One region of the Mesorhizobium waitakense genome, then DNA from elsewhere that is predicted to be linked to it. Evidence: predicted binding sites of a transcription regulator. Region 1 holds the regulator's gene; each other region holds the start of a gene.
The links. Region 1 encodes PhoB, which activates phosphate uptake and scavenging genes when phosphate is short. Its sites were predicted from a motif close to TGTCATNNANCTGTCAT; they were not measured.
Positions count from the first base shown of each region.

Region 1 (6,616 bases):
CAGCCGGTCATAGCCGACGACCGGAATGCCTTCGTCCAGTGCCTTCTGGACCGCCGGGCCGATGGCCGAGGCATCCTGCGCGAGGACGATCAGCGCGTTGGCGCCCTGCGAAATCAGGCTCTCGACGTCGGTGAGCTGCTTGCCCGGATTGGACTGCGCATCAGCGGAAATGTATTTGTCACCAGCCGCCTCGATGGCCTTCTTCATCGCCGCTTCGTCGGTCTTCCAGCGCTCTTCCTGGAAGTTGGACCACGAAACGCCAATGACCTTGTCCTTCGCCTGCGCGACCGACACCAGCGTCAGCGACATGGCGACACCCGCCAGGATGGCGGCTGTGAATTTTTTCATAATATCCTCCCTGCGCCGCGTATGGCGCGACCAAACTGACCCGTAGGCCGGCACAGAGGCTCTATTTTTTCGAGCCTCGAAAAAATAGTGATCCAACGCCCGAACGCTGTCAACATCGATTCTGATGGATTTTGACGTCTCTCCGAGTTTTTTTCGAGCTCCGGAATAAATAATGACAGGATGGTGGGGTTCTGCCAGAATTTGGCTTGGCGCATGTCGCCCCAAAGGTGCGCAGCGGTTTTTGGGCAACGACACGCGGAGAAACAAGTGCCTGAAGCGCGTCGCGCTTTCAGGCTTCGCTGATGGCCTTCGGGAGGCGCGAAAGGCTGCAGCGACCGGGAGGATGTGAAAAAGCATGTCGGTCGGAATCCGCCACGACGATCTGCGCCGCCGCAACCGGGCGATGGTGATTGCGGCCGTGCGCCGCGCCGGACAGCCGTCCCGCACCGAGATCGCCGCGACCACGGGCCTCAGCCATTCGACCATATCGGCGATCTCCTCCGACCTTATCGGCGAAGGCATCCTGACTGAGAGCAAGCCGAGCGAGGCCGGATCGCTCAAACGCGGCCGGCCGCAGGTCGGCCTCGGCCTCAATCCGGAAGCGGCGGCGGTGATGACCGTGGTGCTGTCGCTGAACTTCCTCTCGGTCGCCGTCATCGACTATGCCGGCCAGGTGATTGCCGAGGAACAGCGCCGGCTGGACACGCTGACAATGCCGCGCGACGCGCTGGTCGGTGAATGCGTTGCCATCGTACGCCGCCGTCTCGAAGACCCCGATCTCGACGTCCGCAGTGTCGCCCGCATCGCGTTGGCGATCCAGGGCATCACCGACACACGTGCCCGCGCCATGCTGTGGTCACCGATCACGCCGCACACCGACATCGCCTTCGCCGACATACTCGAGGACGAGTTCGGCATCCCCGCCACCATGGAGAACGACTGCAATATGATGGCGATAGCGTTGCGCTGGCGCGACCCTGATCGCTACCGCGACGACTTCATCGCCATCCTGTTGTCGCACGGCATCGGCATGGGTCTGGTGCTGAAGGGCGAGCTGTTCACCGGCACCCATTCCTCGGGCGGCGAGTTCGGCCATATGATCCATCGGCCCAACGGCGCGCTGTGCCGCTGCGGGCGGCGCGGCTGCGTCGAGGCCTATGCCGGCAACTACGCCATCTGGCGCAACGCAAGGCAGATGAGTGAGGACGCTGAACCGGTCGCCGATGTGAGTGACGCTGACATGCGCGCCCTGGCGACCGCGGCCCGCGAAACGGATGGACCCGAGCGCGAGGCTTACCGCAAGGCCGGCGAGGCACTCGGCTACGGTCTCGGCAGCCTGTTCGCGCTGATCGATCCGGCACCAGTCGCCATGGTCGGTGCCAGCGCCGCGGCCTTCGACCTGATCGAGCCGGCATTGCGCGAGGCGATTGCGCAGACCGCCGGCGGCCAGCATTCGCAATCAATTTCCTTCGACACCGAACCGAACGAACTGCCACTGATCCGCGAAGGCTGCGCCACGCGGGCGCTGACCTTCGTCGACCAGGAGATTTTCGCGCCCGGCACGCAGGCGAGATCCGGCCTTGGCGGCAAGAACGTCGCGTGAATAGCGCGCCGGGATGTGTTGAGATCCAGGTCAGGCCGAGTCGAGAATGGCGGGTTCCGAGAACCGGAACGGAGCGGACATTTGGGTCCGTGAGTACCGGAAGCGCAGGAAACTGCCGTTCGCGGGCTGGCATCACCTGAATATCAGCATATCCCTAATCTTCCCGGATTGCGTAGCCCGCCCCACGGATGGTGCGGATGACATCGGGCATGCGGCCATTGTTGACCGCCTTGCGCAGCCGGCCGACATGCACGTCGACTGTGCGTTCGTCGATGTAGATCGTCTCGCCCCAGACATTGTCGAGCAACTGGCTGCGCGAGAACACACGGCCGGGATGGCGCATCATGAATTCGAGCAAGCGGAATTCGGTCGGTCCGAGCCGGATCTCGCTCTTCTTGCGATAGACCCGGTGCGATTCACGATCGAGCACGATGTCGCCGACCTTGAGCACACTGGACAGCACTTCCGGCTTGGCGCGGCGCAGCAGCGCCTTGACCCTGGCTATGAACTCGGGCGTCGAGAACGGCTTGACCAGATAGTCGTCGGCGCCGGTCGAGAGGCCGCGCACACGATCGCTTTCCTCGCCACGCGCGGTCAGCATGATGATCGGCAGCCGCTCGGTCTCGGGCCGCATTCTTAGCCGGCGACAGAGTTCGATGCCGGACACTGCTGGCACCATCCAGTCGAGCACCAGCAGGTCAGGCACGTTTTCCTGGAGGCGGATTTCGGCTTCGTCGCCGCGCGTCACCACCTCGACCTGGTATCCCTCGGACTCGAGATTGTAGCGCAGGAGCACGCCAAGCGGCTCCTCGTCCTCCACCACCATGATGCGTGGCGCGATCATCGACTGGTCACCCCTGCCGTCATGCCGCCGGCGCGGACATTGCCGTCTCGTCCTGCTTCGGACGATTGGCGGGCAGCTGCGTACCGGTCAAAACATAATACGCATTTTCCGCGATGTTGGTGACGTGATCGCCGATGCGTTCGAGGTTTTTGGCGCAGAACAAGAGATGCGTGCAGGCGGTGATGTTGCGCGGGTCTTCCATCATGTAGGTCAGGAGTTCGCGGAACACCGAGGTGTATTTGACGTCGATGCGCTCGTCGTCGGCGCGCAGCTTCGCCAGCGCCGCGGCGTCGCGCGCTGTATATTCCTCGATGACGCCCTGCACCTGGATCAGCACCAGCTGCGCCATTGCGTCGATGGAGTGCGACAGGTCGCGCGGGGTGACACTGAGGCCGACGGTGCCGACGCGCTTGGCGATGTTCTTGGCAAGGTCGCCAATACGCTCGAGGTCGCCGGCCATGCGGATCGAACCGACGACATGGCGCAAATCGTCGGCCATCGGCTGACGCTTGGCGATCAGTGTGATGGCGCGGTCGTCGAGCTCGCGCTGGCGCGCGTCCATGATCGCATCGTCGGAGACGACGCGCTGCGCCAGGGCGTTGTCGGAATTCAGCAGCGCCTTGGTGGCGCCGCCGACCATCGAGCCGGCGAGGTCGCCCATGTCGCGGATCAGCCTGCTGATCTGTCCGAGATCCTCGTCGAAAGAAGCGACTGTGTGTTCGCCCATGATCTTAGTCCTCGTATGCCTGAGCTCAGCCGAAGCGGCCGGTGATGTAGTCCTGCGTGCGCTTCTCGCGGGGCGACGTGAAGATCTTCTCGGTGCGGTCGAACTCGACCAGTTCGCCCAGATACATGAAGGCGGTCTGCTTCGACACGCGCGCCGCCTGCTGCATGTTGTGGGTGACGATGACGATCGTGTAGTCGGCTTGCAACTCGTCGATCAGCTCTTCGATCTTGGCGGTCGACAGCGGGTCAAGCGCAGAGGCCGGCTCGTCGAGCAGGATGACTTCCGGCTTCACCGCCACGGTGCGGGCGATGCAGAGTCGCTGCTGCTGGCCGCCGGAGAGGCTGAGGCCGCTGGCGTTGAGCTTGTCCTTGACTTCGGTCCACAGTGCGGCGCGCTTCAGCGCCTGCTCGACACGGCCGTCCATCTCGGACTTGCTGATCTTCTCGTAGAGCCTGACGCCGAAGGCGATGTTTTCATAGATCGACATCGGGAACGGCGTCGGCTTCTGGAACACCATGCCGATCTTGGTCCGCAGCAGATTGAGGTCCTGCGAGCGGTCGAGAACGTTCTGGCCGTCGAGCAGCACCTGACCCTCGGCGGTCTGCTTGGGATAGAGTTCGTAGATGCGGTTGAAGACGCGCAGCAGCGTCGACTTCCCGCAGCCCGAAGGTCCGATGAAGGCCGTGACGCTGCGCTCGGGCAGCGACAGCGTGATGTCCTTCAGCGCCTTGCTCTGGCCGTAGTAGAAGTTGAGGTTCTTGACCTCGATCTTGGCCTTGCCGGCAATTGCCTCGGCGGCGATCGTCATGTCTGGAGACAACATCTGGCTCATTTGTCCTCTCTGCGTCCGGTCAGGCTGCGAGCAAAGATGCTGAGCGCGAGAACCGTCAATGTGATGATGAGTGCACCGGTCCAGGCCAGTTGCTGCCATTCCTCGTAAGGGCTGAGAGCGAACTGGAAGATGGTCACAGGCAAGCTGGCCATCGGCGCGTTGAGATTGCTCGACCAGAACTGGTTGTTGAGCGCCGTAAAGAGCAGTGGCGCCGTCTCGCCGGAGATACGGGCGATCGACAGCAATATGCCGGTGACGATGCCGGAAAGGGCGGCGCGGTAAGCGACCGACTTGATGACCACCCAGCGCGGCGCGCCGATCGCGGTGCCGGCTTCACGCAACGCGTTCGGCACCAGGTTGAGCATGTCCTCGGTGGTGCGAACGACGACCGGGATGACCAGGATGGCAAGCGCGACGGCGCCGGCGATCGCCGAGAAATGCCCCATCGGCCGGACCATCAGTTCGTAGACGAACAGGCCGATGATGATCGACGGCGCCGACAAAAGGATGTCGTTGATGAAGCGCACCACGGTGGTGAGCTTCGAAAAGCGTCCGTATTCGGCCATATAGGTGCCGGCCAAAACCCCGATCGGCGTTCCGACAACGACGCCGATGATGGTCATCACGATGCTGCCGTAGATGGCGTTGAGCAGGCCGCCGGCATCGCCGGGCGGCGGCGTCATTTGCGTGAACACCGCAAGATTGACGCCGGACAGGCCCTTGTACAGCAGCGCGCCGAGGATGAGCGCCAGCCAGGCAAGTCCGATGCCCGCGGCGGCGACGCACAGCGTCATCATCACGGAATTCTTCCTCTTGCGGCTCTGATGAAGCGATGTGGCTGTCGACATCGGTCAGGCTCCCGTGCGGGCGTCAATGCGCATCAGCATGTAGCGTGCGATGGCGAGGATCAGGAAGGTGATGACGAACAGGATCAGGCCGAGCGCCACCAGCGAAGAGGTATAGAGATCGCCGACGGCTTCGGTGAATTCATTGGCGATGGTCGCGGAGATCGTCGTTGCCGGCGCGAACAGCGAGGTGCTGATGCGGTGCGCGTTGCCGATCACGAAGGTCACCGCCATGGTTTCGCCGAGCGCGCGGCCGAGGCCGAGCATGACGCCGCCCATGATGCCGATCCTTGTGTAGGGAATGACCACGCGGCGGGTCACTTCCCAGGTCGTGCAGCCGATGCCGTAGGCGGACTCTTTCAGCACCGGCGGCACCGTGTCGAAGACGTCCTTGGTGATCGAGGTGATAAAAGGCAGCACCATGATGGCAAGGATCAGCGACGACGTCAAAAGGCCGATGCCGTAGGGCGGACCGGCAAACAGGCTGTTGAGGCCGGGAATGCCGTGGAACGCGCTGATGATGAAGGGCTGCACGGTCGTCTGCAGGAAGGGCGCCAGCACGAACAGGCCCCAGATGCCGTAGATGATCGAAGGGATGCCGGCGAGCAGTTCAACCGCCATGCCGATCGGGCGCCGCAGCGGGCGCGGACAAAGCTCTGTGAGGAAGATGGCGATGCCGATGCCGAGCGGCACGGCAATCAGGATGGCGATGGCCGACGTGATGATGGTGCCGTAGATCGGCGCCAGCGCGCCGAATTTCTCCGTCACCGGGTTCCAGCTTTCGCTGGTCAGGAAGGAGAAGCCGAAGGTCGACAGGGCTTGCCAGGAGCCGGCAAACAGCGAGATCGCAACACCGCCGAGCAAGACCAGCACCAGTATGGCTGCGGCACGGGTCATTCCGTGGAAGATCGCGTCGGTCAGCGCGAAACGTCTGACAGTCGCGTAGCGCGAACCTCGAATGGCTGGCAAGGCTTCCTGGACAGCACTCATGTGAAGCTCGGCTCTTTGAGTTGAGGGAAAAGGAGCGCCGCGGCGCGGCGCTCCTTCAAAGGGATGTTATTCGCCGACGTAGACGGGCTTGCCGTCAGCCTGGATGTCGGCCTTCCACGAAGCCTTGATCAGGTCGACGACGCTGTCGGGGATCGAGACGTAGTCGAGACCCTTGGCGGTTTCCTTGCCGTCCTTGTAGGCCCAGGCAAAGAACTTCAGCGCTTCGCCGGTCGCGGCGGCGTCATCGGGGGTCTTGTGGATCAGCACCCAGGTCGAAGCAGCGATCGGCCAGGTGGCATCGCCGGGTTCGTTGGTGATGATGACGTTGAAGTTCTTCGCGCCCTTGAAGTCGGCATTCGAAGCAGCCGAGCCGAAGGATTCGAGCGACGGCTCAACGACCTTGCCGGCGGCATTCAACATCTTGGAG
Region 1 is NZ_JBWKME010000089.1:59,681-66,296, forward strand. Features, by position in the region: gene xylF (D-xylose ABC transporter substrate-binding protein) at 1-348, opposite strand, end outside; gene AC07FD_RS18790 (ROK family protein) at 704-1,951, shown strand; gene phoB (phosphate regulon transcriptional regulator PhoB) at 2,106-2,795, opposite strand; gene phoU (phosphate signaling complex protein PhoU) at 2,815-3,522, opposite strand; gene pstB (phosphate ABC transporter ATP-binding protein PstB) at 3,548-4,354, opposite strand; gene pstA (phosphate ABC transporter permease PstA) at 4,351-5,202, opposite strand; gene pstC (phosphate ABC transporter permease subunit PstC) at 5,206-6,189, opposite strand; gene pstS (phosphate ABC transporter substrate-binding protein PstS) at 6,256-6,616, opposite strand, start outside.

Region 2 (6,616 bases), on a different contig from region 1:
GCAAGCCAACGCACGGTCGAAAGATCGACCGCGGCAGCGTCGACACGCTTGGCTTCCAGTGCTTGCAACACGTTGGCCTGGGTGTCGATCTGCATCACCTGCGACTGCGGCAGAGCTATGTGCACCGATGCTTCGGCATCGACGTTCTGCAAGATCGAGACGCGTGTCGCCGAACCAGCGGCAAGCAATTTGTCGAAGGTCTTGTTCTCGGCGGTCGGAAGGGTCAGCAGCGCGACGCCTTCGACGTAGTAAGGCCGGGAAAAGTTGATGAGCTGCGAGCGCTGGGCGCTCATCGTCATGAACTGGATGGTGATGTCGACCTTGTTGGTGGTGACGTTCGGAATGCGCTGCGCCGGATCCTGCATGACGAACTCGACCTTGGTCGGATCGTCGAAAAGGCCCTTGGCAAGGATACGTCCCATGGTGATGTCCATGCCGACCAGTTCGCCGGCATCGTTCTCGAAGTGCCAGGGCGCATTGGTGCTGCCAGTGCCGACAATCAGCTTGCCGCGGTCGAGCACGGTGCGCAGCAGGCTGTCGGATGCTGCCTGAGCGGCAGCCTTCTGGGCATCGACGGTTGCAAGCACGCCAGCCGTGGCCAGTCCCGCCATTCCAAATTTCAGAAAATCACGTCTTCCGGATGTGTCGTTCACGGCGACCTCCTTTCGTGTTGTGTTCCCCTATGCACAGGAAATTCACGCATCGTCGATTTTCAGAGCGATTGTCTCTTACAAGAGACGTATGTATCCTGTACAAGACAGATACTAGCATCAGGAATCGACAATGCAAGACGGCAATGCCCCAGCAGTTTCAGCCGACGAGAAGATTTCGGGCTCCCGCGAAAAAGGCCTCAACCGGGTCCTCGAGATCCTGGAATTTCTGCACACGACGCAGCGCGCGATCGGCATTGGCGATCTTGCCAAGGGGGTGAACGCACCCCGCTCGACGACCTACACGCTTGTGCGGTCGCTGGTGGATGCCGGCCTGCTGGAAATGGCCGGCGACGGCAATCGCGTCTATTTCGGCAAGAAGCTCTATCTCTACGGAATGGATTATGTGCGCGGCAACGACCTCTTGAGGCGCGGGCGTCAGGAGGTCGACAATCTATCGCGCGAAACGGGCGAGACCTCGGAACTGTGTATGCTGCAGAGCGGCCGCTATACGATCGTCCATTCAAGCCCGGGCACCAGGCCATTCCGCATCAGCTCCGCCACAGGCCTGCAGATACCGCTGCCTTGGACCGCTTCGGGACGGCTGCTGCTGGCGGGCTTCCAACAGGCCCAGATCGAAGACATGGTGTCCGAAGACGATCTCGTCCTGCCGGACGGTCGCAGATTGCTTCTCAGCGACTTCATCGCCGATATAGCGAAGGCCGAAGCCACGGGCTATTGCGTCACCTCGGGCCTTGTCGATGCCTATACGAAATGCCTCGCCGCGCCCGTCTTTTCAGGACCTGGCAAGGTCGAGGCGACGATGTGCCTGGTGGTTCCCATCGACACGTCCGAGGAACGGACCGGCAGTCTCATCGGTCTGCTGCGCGACCGCGCCGCCAGGCATTCGATCGCCGGATAGGCGCAAGCGATCAGGATCGACCCCGGCTCGCCGTCTCACGCAATGATGTCGGGGATGATCTTGTCTTCTAGCGCCATCAGCCGGTCCTTGAGGAACAGCTTCTTCTTTTTCATGCGCTGGATCTGCAGCGGGTCGCAGTTCGTGGCGATCATTGCGTTGATCGCCGCATCGAAATCGGCGTGTTCCTGCTTCAGCCGGGAAAATTCGAGGCGAATATCGGCCTGTTCCTGATCGGACATTCTCTACCGTCTGCACGTCTGCGGTGCCCAAAAACTGGGCCTCATTGGGCGGGACCGGCAACTTCTGCCGCTGGCGCGCAGCCCATATCACATTTCACATTGTCGTGGAATGCTACCACGGATCATTCGACATCGCGGCCGGATGGTGGCACAGTGTCATTGTGCCGTCACTGAAGCGAACCTGCGGTGGACGCGCCGTGACGGTTGCAATCGAGGAAAACCATGAAAGGGAGAACCAATCATGTCTCTTGCTTCCCATCTTGATGAGTTGCAGCGGAAACACGGCGACATCGAGCGCGAGATCGATGACGCGATGAACCATCCGTCGGTGGACGACCTCGAAATCGTGAATCTGAAGCGACGCAAGCTGGCACTCAAGGACGAGATTGAAAAACTGAGAGCACAACCGACCACGCATTGATGCCCTCCTGATATAGACGATCACGATCCACGGCCTTTTTGCCGGCGGCAGGTGTCGCCGGTGTGGTGGATTTTGACTTCCAGCGCGGCGATCGCTCAGGCTGGACTTCCGTTCAGGTCAATTGTCGCTTCGGCCGTCGCCGGATGGATCGATTGTTTTTGATCCCGGCGGCGGGCCAATTGCGACCAGTGGCGACCTGTCGCCATTGACAAGCCATCTTTGCTCCTCCACCTCATGCCCGGACTTTAGCGCATCGGCCCGGGGCGTTTGTATGCGTCCGAGTGGACGCATGACGCTCCAGAGACAAAAGGCTGCCGGGCATGACCGGATATTTTTCCTCTCCCTTCCCCCGCCGCACCTCGGTCGGCGTCGATGTCGGCGGCGTGGTCGTCGGCGGCGGCGCCCCGGTTGTCGTGCAGTCGATGACCAACACCGATACGGCCGATGTCGACCAGACGGTTGCGCAAGTTGCGGCGCTGCACCGCGCCGGCTCCGAGATCGTGCGCATCACCGTCGATCGCGACGAGAGCGCTGCGGCCGTGCCGCGCATCCACGAAAGGCTGGCGCGGCTCGGCGTCGACGTTCCGCTGGTCGGCGATTTCCACTATATCGGCCACAAGCTTTTGGCCGACCATCCGGCCTGCGCAGAGGCGCTGGCCAAATACCGCATCAATCCGGGCAATGTCGGCTTCAAGGACAAGAAGGATCGGCAGTTCGCGGCGATCGTCGAGATGGCGATCAAATATGACAAGCCGGTGCGCATCGGCGTCAACTGGGGTTCGCTCGACCAGGAGCTCTTGACCCGGCTGATGGACGACAACCAGGCCAAGGGCTTTCCGCTGACGGCGCAGGAAGTGACGCGCGAGGCGATCGTGCAGTCGGCGATCCTGTCGGCCGAAATGGCGGAAGAGATCGGCCTTGGCCGTGAAAAAATCATCCTGTCGGCCAAGGTCAGCGGCGTGCAGGACCTGATCGCCGTCTATACCGAACTCGCGACCCGCTCCAACCACGCGCTGCATCTTGGCCTGACCGAGGCCGGCATGGGTTCGAAAGGCATCGTGGCCTCGTCCGCCGCGATGGGCATCCTGCTCCAGCAAGGCATCGGCGATACCATTCGCATCTCGCTGACGCCGGAGCCGAACGGCGACCGCACGCGTGAGGTGCAGGTGTCGCAGGAACTGCTGCAGACCATGGGGTTCAGGCAGTTCGTGCCGATCGTCGCTGCTTGCCCCGGCTGCGGCCGCACCACCTCCACGGTGTTCCAGGAACTGGCCCAGAACATCCAGGCTGATCTGCGGAAAAACATGCCGGTGTGGCGCGAAAAATATCCCGGCGTCGAGAACCTCAAGGTCGCGGTGATGGGCTGCATCGTCAACGGCCCCGGCGAGTCCAAGCATGCCGACATCGGTATTTCTTTGCCCGGCACCGGCGAGACGCCAACGGCGCCGGTCTTCGTCGATGGCAAGAAGGCAGCGACGCTGCGCGGGCCATCGATCGCGGCGGATTTCGAGAAGATGGTCACCGACTATATCGAGCAACGGTTTGGTCGCGGCAAAGCCGCGGCCGAGTAAACCAGATGCAGCGTTTCCCTTGGGCAGCGCTGATCTTGCTGTACGGACTTTGCTGCTCGACATCCGTTCAGGCCGATCCGCCGCAATCCGCCAGGCAGAGGCTGATCGACAAGGTCTGCAACCTGATCCAGGCCCATGCCGACCAGAATGGCCTGCCCAGGGACTTCTTCGCCCGGCTGATCTGGAAGGAAAGCCGTTTCGATCCCAACGCCGTCAGTCCGGTCGGCGCCGAAGGCATCGCCCAGTTCATGCCTGGCACCGCTAAGATGCGCGGCCTTGCCAACTCTTTCGACATCAACCAAGCGATCCCTGCCTCGGCGAGATATCTCGCCGAGATGAAAACCGGCTACGGCAATCTCGGCCTGGCGGCGGCCGCCTACAATGCCGGCGAAAGCCGGGTGTCGCGCTGGCTCGGTTCCGGCGGCTTCCTGCCGATGGAGACCGAGAGCTACGTATTCGACATCATGGGCGAGCCGGTCGATAAGTTCACCGATCCGGCCTATGCCGGAAAGGTCGAGCCGCTCGATCAGAAGGCGGATTTTGCAGTCGCTTGCCGCAGGCTGCCGGTGATCATGTCGCAGACCGTGGCGATGGCCTCGATCAACATAAAACCATGGGGCATCCAGGTGGCCGGCAACTTCCGCCGCAGCGCCGCGATCAGTCAGTGGCTGCGGGTGAGGGGCCGCTTCCCGGCCTTGCTCAGCGGCCATGATCCGGTGGTCAGCCGGGTGCGCACGCCAATCGGCCGGCGCGGCATCTACGCGGTCAGGATCGGTGTCGACGACCGCGCCGCTGCCAATGTCATCTGCCAGAAATTGCAAAGCGTCGGCGGAGCGTGCGTGGTGGTGCGCAACCGGTAGTCTGACCCGTGGCGGGCAAGATGTTCTGGCCAAAAAGGGGGCGATGACGTGAAAGCCAGCATCATCCTGCTCAATGGCGTCGGCAGTGCCGGCAAGAGCTCCATCGCAAGGGCGTTGCAACAGATCACTAACGCGCCCTTCCTGCATGTCCAGATGGACACTTTCATCGAGATGCTGCCCGACACCTTGCAGGACCATGCGGATGGCTTTTCCTATGAGACCATCCGGCAGGACGGCAAGCCTGCGGTCGTGATCAGAACCGGACCGGTGGGGGCGCGGACCCTGCGCGGCATGCGCCACGCCATCGCCGCCATGGCTGGGCAAGGCAACAACCTCATCGTCGACGAGGTGCTTTGCAACGGCGAAATGTCCGAATATCTCGAACTGCTGTCGGCCTTCGACCTCCATGTGGTTGCTGTCCTGGCGCCGCTGGAGGTGCTGGAGGCGCGCGAAGCCCAGCGTGCCGATCAGCTGCCGGGCCTGGCGCGCTGGCAATATGGGCGCGTGCACGAGAACATTCGCTACGACCTCGAAGTCGACACCAGCGTGCTGACCTCGCAGGAGTGTGCCCGTCGCATCCAGCAAAGATTTCAGCTATAGCGCGACCATTCTTGCCAGGGGCGACAGCCTTCCCACCGACGAACCGCGAGAGCCGTGACATGTTTGACGGGTACATCATCTGCGGCACGCCGAGGACCGGAAGCACTTTGCTGTGCAAGCTTCTGGCGTCCACGAAGACGGCTGGCAATCCTCACTCATTCTATCGGCGGCAGGATGTGTCGGAGTGGGCCGAAGAGTGGGGCCTGCCCGATCGCGACACGATGAGCGAGCTCGACTTCAATGCCGCCTATCTCAAGGCGGCGATCGCCAATGGCAGGGGTGGGACAGGCATTTTCGGTCTTCGTCTGATGCGGGAAAACCTGGATGAGCTTTCAGCGATCCTCGACCAGGTCTTCCCAAAACTTCCATCGGACAGAACGCGGTTCGAGAAAGCTTTCGGCCGTGTTCTCTACATGCATCTCTCGCGTGAGAACAAGCTTGCGCAGGCTGTCTCCCTGGTCAAGGCAGAGCAAACCGGTCTTTGGCATATCGCTCCCGACGGAACCGAGATCGAAAGGGTCGCACCCGCGAAAGAACCGCAATATGATTTCGAGCGGCTCAAACGTGAGGTCACGGAGCTCGAGGCCTATGATGCCGCCTGGAACGTCTGGTTCGTAGAGCAAGGCATAATTCCGCTGCGGCTTGGCCACGAGCGTCTTGCCGCCAACCCGGTCGCGACATTGCTAGACATCTGCGGAGCCTTGGGCGTTCAAGCGCCGATCGCCGATGACATAAAGCCAGGTGTTGCAAAGCTCGCTGACGAGACGAGCCTTGACTGGATGCGCCGCTATAGTCTGGACGCCGCCGCCTGATGTGCCGTTGGCTGCGGGCTAAGCCGTCTTCGCCACCACCGTCTCGCTGAGCCAGGTGCCGATCTTGGTGCCGAGGCGGTCGGGTGAAACCGGCTTGGGCAGATAGTCGTCCATGCCGGCCTCGATGCACTTGTCGCGATCGCCCTTCAGCGCGTGCGCGGTAACGCCGATGATCGGGATGTGCGTGCCCGACGAGGTCTCCATCGCACGGATGGCGCGGGTCGCCTCGTAGCCGTTCATCTCCGGCATCGAGACGTCCATCAGGATCAGCCTGGGGCGCAGCGCCCGGTACATCTCGACCGCCGTGCGGCCGTTGCCGGCGATGCGATAGCTGAGGCCAAGGCCGTTGAGGATCTGGCCGAAAACCAACTGGTTCACGTCGTTGTCCTCGGCAATGAGGATGTCGATCGGACCGTTCAGCGTAGCCGTCGATTCCGGTGCCGCGGCAACCGGTATCGCCGGGCCGCGGATAACGGTGAAAGCGGGTGGCGCAGCCGGGGGAATCGGCACGATCGGTTCGCGGACGAACTGGGCCTTGCCG
Region 2 is NZ_JBWKME010000215.1:21,656-28,271, reverse strand. Features, by position in the region: gene AC07FD_RS38215 (transporter substrate-binding domain-containing protein) at 1-653, opposite strand, end outside; gene AC07FD_RS38210 (IclR family transcriptional regulator) at 784-1,572, shown strand; gene AC07FD_RS38205 (YdcH family protein) at 1,608-1,811, opposite strand; gene AC07FD_RS38200 (YdcH family protein) at 2,053-2,232, shown strand; gene ispG (flavodoxin-dependent (E)-4-hydroxy-3-methylbut-2-enyl-diphosphate synthase) at 2,553-3,803, shown strand; gene AC07FD_RS38190 (transglycosylase SLT domain-containing protein) at 3,809-4,663, shown strand; gene AC07FD_RS38185 (phosphotransferase-like protein) at 4,712-5,263, shown strand; gene AC07FD_RS38180 (Stf0 family sulfotransferase) at 5,323-6,075, shown strand; gene AC07FD_RS38175 (response regulator) at 6,094-6,616, opposite strand, start outside.
Region 2: AC07FD_RS38200 (YdcH family protein) is a predicted target of PhoB. The motif match lies at 1,966-1,982, and genes of this name have one in related genera.

Region 3 (6,616 bases), on a different contig from region 1:
TTCGAAAAGCGCATGTGCGCGCTCGAAGGCGCCGAGGACGCGCGCGCCACCGCATCCGGCATGGCCGCGGTGACGGCCTCGCTGTTGTGCAGCGCCAAGGCCGGCGATCATATCGTGGCAGCACGCGCGCTGTTCGGCTCCTGCCGCTGGGTGGTCGAGACGCTGGCGCCGAAATATGGCATCGAGGCGACGCTGGTCGACGGCACCGACATCGCCAACTGGGAAAAAGCGGTCAAGCCGAACACCAAGCTGTTCTTCCTGGAAAGCCCGACCAACCCAACGCTGGAAGTGGTCGACATCGCCGCGGTTGCCGCGCTTGCCAATTCGATCGGTGCGCGGCTGATCGTCGACAATGTCTTTGCCACGCCCCTGCAGCAGAAGCCGCTGCAGCTCGGTGCGCACATCGTCGTCTACTCGGCGACCAAGCATATTGACGGCCAGGGCCGCTGTCTCGGCGGCGTCATCCTGTCGGACAAGAAGTGGATCGACGAGAACCTGCACGACTATTTCCGCCACACCGGCCCCAGCCTGTCGCCGTTCAATGCCTGGACGCTGCTGAAGGGGCTGGAGACGCTGCCGCTGCGCGTGCGCCAGCAAACGGAAAGCGCCGGCAGGATCGCGGATTTCCTGGCCGAGCGGCCCGAAATCGCCCGCGTCATCTATCCCGGCCGTGCTGACCACCCACAGGCGGCCATCGTCAAGAAGCAGATGTCGGGCGGCTCGACGCTGATCTGCCTGGACGTCAAGGGAGGCAAGCAGGCGGCCTTCGCCTTGCAGAACGCGCTCGACATCGTGCTGATCTCCAACAATCTTGGCGATGCCAAGAGCCTGATCACCCATCCGGCGACGACTACGCACAAGAATCTGAGCGACGAGGCGCGTGCCGAACTCGGCATCGGGCCGGGCACGCTCAGGCTGTCGGTCGGCCTGGAGGATACCGACGATCTTCTGGAAGACATCGAACAGGCGCTGAAGTCGGCAAAGTAAGAAGCCTTTGGCTATCAGGCGCCGGACGGCGTCTCTTCCAGCTCGGCTGCCTTGGTGCCGATGGTCATCGCGTTGCCGCGCCAGTCGACGGCGCCACCCAGCCAGCCGCGCGCCCACATCGCCGGCAGGATCAGGTCGCGCATCATGATCGCCGCGACCATGCGCGGCGACAGGTACCAGCCCTTGGACCAGGCCAGGGCGCACTCCGGAAGGTAGAAGGCCGCCAGCACGGCAATGGCGGTTGCCGAGAGGCTGAGGCCGGCGCTTGCCGCCGCCAACAGCGCGAGTGCCAGCGGCACCACTGCCCCGGTCAGGATTTCGGGTGCGAAAAACCATGGGAAGGTGACGCGGCGCAGGCGCGCCCAACGGGCCTGACGCGACCAGATCTCGTCAAAGGTGCGCCGGCCGAGCGGTTGCTCGAAGGGCGCGGCGACGAGATTGACGCGCAGGCCAAGGCCATTGACCAGCTTGGTCGCGGCAGCGTCCTCGGCGATCTCGGCGGCGAGCGCACGGATGCCGCCACTGGCGTCGAGCATCGGCTTGTTCCAGAGCATGCTCTTGCCCTGGGCAAAGCCGAGGCCAAGCGCCTCGCCGGCATATTGCCAGCGCGCCTGCAGCGTGTTGAGGAAAGCGCACTCGACCTCGGCCCAGAAGCCAGCGGGCCGCGAGCCGATCGGCGTCGAGCAGACAAGGCCGGTGTCCGGCCGCCATGCAGCCATCAGGTGCTGGACGTAGTCTCTCGGCATCAACACGTTGGAATCGGCCAGGACAACCCAATCGTGGCGCGCCGCCTCCCAACCCTTGACGCAATTGTTGAGTTTCGGGTTGGCGCTGATGCGGTCGTCGCCGATCAGCAGCCGCGCCGGCACCTTGGGAGAACGGGCGATGGCGGCACGGATCAGCCTGACCACCGGATCGTCGGCATGGGCGACGCAGAAGACCAGTTCGTAGCGCGGCCAGTCGAGCGAGAGGGCGCGCTCCAGCGTCTCCTGCGTGAACGGCCCGACACCACGAGATGGCACGATAATCGACACCGGCAGTGGCTTGCCGGCCGGCGGCGCGATGGTGCGGTGCCGCTTCAGACGCGAAGCGGCGAGCAGGATGCTGGCGAGGTTTGAAAGGATGAGAGCGATCGAAAGCGAGGCGGCTATGAGGGTGAGTTCCATCGAGACCTGGCCACTCCAGAAAAGACGGCCCGCGTGATGGCCGTTTTCAATAGTTCGACAGAGCGCCGAGTCGCCCGCTTCGTGCACACCACCATTGTCATGTGTCACTTAAATGACATTCTTTGTCGGCACCTGCCTTTCAGGCCGGGCGCGACAAGACGCGCACGTTGACCTGCTCGCTCGGAGCGAGGACAGTTCGACCTGGATTGTTTTGGAGCCGCTTATGTACCGCGCCGTGACGCGCAACATCGAAGTGCAGGTCAGGCCGTTCTATCTGGAGGACCGCTCGGATCCGTCGGAGAACCGCTATGTCTGGGGCTATCAGATAACGATCGACAACCAGTCGGATGAGTTCGTGCAGTTGTTGTCGCGCTATTGGCACATCACCGACGGCACCGGCCGGGTCGAGGAGGTGCGCGGTCCAGGTGTCGTCGGCGACCAGCCCGAACTCAACCCCGGCGACAGCTATCAATACACGTCCGGTTGCCCGCTTTCGACACCGTCCGGCATCATGGTCGGGCACTACACGATGCGCAACAAGCGGGGCGAGACGTTCGACATCGCCATCCCCGCCTTCTCACTCGATCTGCCGGGGACGCGGCGGACGATGAATTAGCTTCGCCTCACCGGCCGCAGCCGGTGAGGCGCGTTCTCTACTGGGCCGCCGCAAATTCCGCCGGATCGAAGTCATATTGCTTCGAGCAGAATTCGCAGGCGACGTGGATGCCGCCGTCTTCGGTGCTGTCCTTGATCTCCTGCGCCGAGAAGCCCTCGAGGATGCCACGGATCTTGTCCCTCGAGCATGAGCACTGGTCGGCGACCGGTACGCCGCCGAAGACGCGCACGCCATGCTCGTGGAACAGCCTGTACAGGAGCCGCTCGGCGCCGATCGTCGGGTCGATCAGTTCGGTCGGCTCGATGGTGCCGAGCAATGCCAGCAGCTCCTGCCAGGAATTGTCGGCCGGATCGTGGATCTCCTCGCGCGGATCGCCATCGCCGCCCGGCAGGTCCGGAACGCGCATGCGCTCGGGCGACTGCGGCAGGAACTGCGCCAGGATGCCACCGGCACGCCACTGCTCGCGAGCGCCACCGACGCCAGGCGTCAGCAGCTTGGCCACCGAAAGCCTGATATCGGTCGGAATCTGCTCCGACTGGCGGAAATAGGTGCGAGCCGCCTCTTCCAGCGTTTCGCCATCGAGCTTGACGATACCCTGATAGCGCTGCGTGTGAGCACCCTGGTCGATGGTCAGCGCCAGCACGCCGCTGCCGAGCAGCGTCTGCTGAGACGTTTCGCCGGCCGCGACCAGCGCCTCCAGCCGGTCGGCATCGAAGCGGGCATAGGCGCGCAGTGCCGAGGGCGTGGAAAAATCCGCCACCAGCATGTCGACCGGCCCGTCGGTGCGGGTCTGCAGAATGAACTTGCCCTCGAACTTCAGCGAGGTGCCGAGCAGCACCGTCAGCACGCAGGCTTCCGCCAGCAGGCGGGCGACCGGCTCGGGATAGTCGTGACGGCTGAGGATGGCGTCGAGCATCGGCCCGAGCTGGACGGTGCGGCCGCGCACGTCGAGCGGGCCGACCTCGAAGGGCACGACGTGATCGTCGCCGGCGTAGCCGAATTCGCCGAGTTTGGGGTGATGTTCAGTCACTTGATAGGTTTCCAACATGACAATGCTCCAGGGCGCGGCCATGCCGCCCTGGAGGGCGCATGCTTCGAAACGCGCTTGATTTGCGTGATGCGGCGCAGATAGGCATCACACCCCCAGAGATCAAGCGCCGAGACACCAGGCGAGCACGGCCTTCTGGGCATGGAGCCGGTTCTCGGCCTCGTCGAAGACCACCGAATGCGGCCCGTCAATGACCTCGTCGGTCACTTCCTCGCCGCGGTGCGCCGGCAGGCAGTGCATGAACAGCGCCTCCGGCTTGGCCTTCGCCATCAGCTTGGCATTGACCTGGTAGGGCGAGAACACGTTGTGGCCGCGGGCGCGATGCTCCTGGCCCATCGACACCCAGCAATCGGTGACGACGCAGTCGGCCTGGTCGACGGCTTCCTCGGGCGAGCGGGTGAAGTGCAGCTTGCCACCATGCGCCTGCGACCAGTCGATATGCTTCTGCTCCGGCTCGCTGCCTTCGGGCACGGCGACGTTGAGGTTGAAGCGGAACCGCGCCGAGGCCTCGAGCAGCGAATGCAGCACATTGTTGCCGTCGCCGGTCCAGGCGATGGTCTTGCCGGCAACCGGACCGCGATGCTCCTCGAAGGTCATGATATCGGCCATCAGCTGGCAGGGATGGGTGTCGTCGGTCAGTCCATTGATGACCGGAACGGTGGCATTCTCGGTCAGTTCGAGCAGCCGCTCATGCGAGGTGGTGCGGATCATGATCGCGTCGACGTAGCGCGACAGCACCTTGGCGGTGTCGGCAATGGTCTCGGAGCGGCCGAGCTGCATCTCGGTGCCGGTCAGCATGATGGTTTCGCCGCCGAGCTGGCGCATGCCGACGTCGAAGGACACGCGGGTGCGCGTCGAAGGCTTGTCGAAGATCATCGCCAGCACCTTGCCTTCAAGCGGCCTGGTCCGCTCGCCGGCCTTGAGACGAGCCTTTCGCACCACCGCATCGTCAAGCATGAAGCGCAGATCGCCTTCGGAAACGGCGGAAAGATCGGTGAAATGGCGAACTGACATCAGCAATGGTTCCGGGATTACTTCGCGGCGGCGGCGGCGATCGCCTCCGCCAGTCCCTTGGCGCCGGCGCGGATGCGGTTGAGCGCGTCGTGGATCTCGGCATCGGTGACGGTGAGCGGCGGCAACAGGCGAATGACGTTGTCGCCGGCCGGAACCGCCAGCAGGTGCTGGTCGCGCAATGCCATGTTCACCTTGGTGTTGGGCATGGCGCATTTGAGGCCGAGCATCAGCCCGGTGCCCCTGATGTCCTCGATGACCTCGGGAAACTCGTCGGCGACCGCAGCCAGCCCCTGCTTCATCAGCAGCGCCTTGCGCTGGACATCTTCGAGGAAGCCGTCCTCCAGCACCACGTCGAGCACCGCGTTGCCGACCGCCATGGCCAGCGGGTTGCCGCCGAAAGTGGTGCCATGCACACCGGACGTCATGCCAATGGCCGCTTCATCGGTGGCAAGGCAGGCGCCCATCGGGAAGCCGCCGCCAATGCCCTTGGCGATCGCCATGATGTCGGGAGTGACGCCGGACCATTCATGAGCGAACAGCTTGCCGGTCCGGCCGATGCCGCACTGGACCTCGTCGTAGATCAGCAGCAGGCCGTGCTGTTCGCACAACTGCCTGAGCCGCTTCAACGACTGCGTCGGCACCGGTCGGATGCCGCCCTCGCCCTGTACCGGCTCGATCAGGATCGCCGCGGTCTCCTGCGTGATCGCCTTTTCGGCCGCATCGATGTCATCGAAGCCGACCTGGTCGAAGCCCTCGACCTTGGGGCCAAACCCTTCAAGGTACTTGTACTGACCGCCCGCAGCGATAGTCGCCAGCGTGCGGCCATGGAAGGCGCCCTCGAAGGTGATGACGCGGAAGCGTTCGGGATGGCCCTTGACGAAATGGTAGCGCCGCGCCGTCTTGATCGCGCATTCCAGCGCCTCGGCGCCGGAGTTGGTGAAGAACACCTTGTCGGCGAAGGTGGCGTCCACCAGCCGCTCGCCGAGCCGGCTTTGGCCCGGAATCTCGTAGAGATTGGAGACATGCCAAAGCTTTGCGGCTTGCTCGGTGAGTGCGGCGACCAGATGCGGATGGCTGTGGCCCAGCGAATTGACGGCGATGCCGCCGGCGAAATCGAGATATCGCTCGCCCTTGTCGGTAACCAGCCAGGTGCCTTCCCCATGGTCGAAGGCCAGGGGTGCGCGAGCAAAGGTCTCGTAAAGCGCCGAACCGCTCATTATATGCGTCTCCGGTACCGGAAAATCAAAAAAGCCGCCAAAGCGGCGGCCTGTGAGGCTTATCGGGTTTTTCGGCCATGAAGTCAACGAAAACGTCGCGTAGTGCCCCGCGGCAAGCCCTCCGACGCAACGCCGGCTCACGAGCGACCGGGCAAGTTGGGGAAAACCTAAAAAACCGATTCGTGTTGCACTTGGGACTCTTGTCACCGAGTCAGCGCATAGAGTAGTTGTAGTCAAGAAATAACTAGATTTCGTGCGGCGGACCTAATCACCAGATATATGTGGTGTCTGCCCCGGCAAATGTTGCCGGGCCGGGAGTGGATTCCGATTGCCGCACGCTTAGCAGGAGCGGTCTCATGAACTGGACTGACGAGCGGGTAGAACTTCTCAGAAAACTGTGGTCCGAGGGTCTGAGCGCAAGCCAGATTGCTGCGCAGCTTGGGGGGGTCAGCCGCAATGCGGTCATCGGTAAGGTGCACCGGCTGAAACTGTCGGGCCGCGGGCGGTCGACAGCCACGCCGGCACGCCAGAAGAAGGCGGCGCAGGGATCGACCGTTCAGAAATCGGT
Region 3 is NZ_JBWKME010000094.1:60,454-67,069, forward strand. Features, by position in the region: gene AC07FD_RS20330 (O-succinylhomoserine sulfhydrylase) at 1-987, shown strand, start outside; gene AC07FD_RS20335 (ceramide glucosyltransferase) at 1,002-2,153, opposite strand; gene apaG (Co2+/Mg2+ efflux protein ApaG) at 2,377-2,769, shown strand; gene AC07FD_RS20345 (Hsp33 family molecular chaperone) at 2,807-3,841, opposite strand; gene argF (ornithine carbamoyltransferase) at 3,920-4,831, opposite strand; gene AC07FD_RS20355 (acetylornithine transaminase) at 4,849-6,048, opposite strand; gene AC07FD_RS20360 (GcrA family cell cycle regulator) at 6,405-6,616, shown strand, end outside.
Region 3: AC07FD_RS20335 (ceramide glucosyltransferase) is a predicted target of PhoB. The motif match lies at 2,255-2,271, and genes of this name have one in related genera.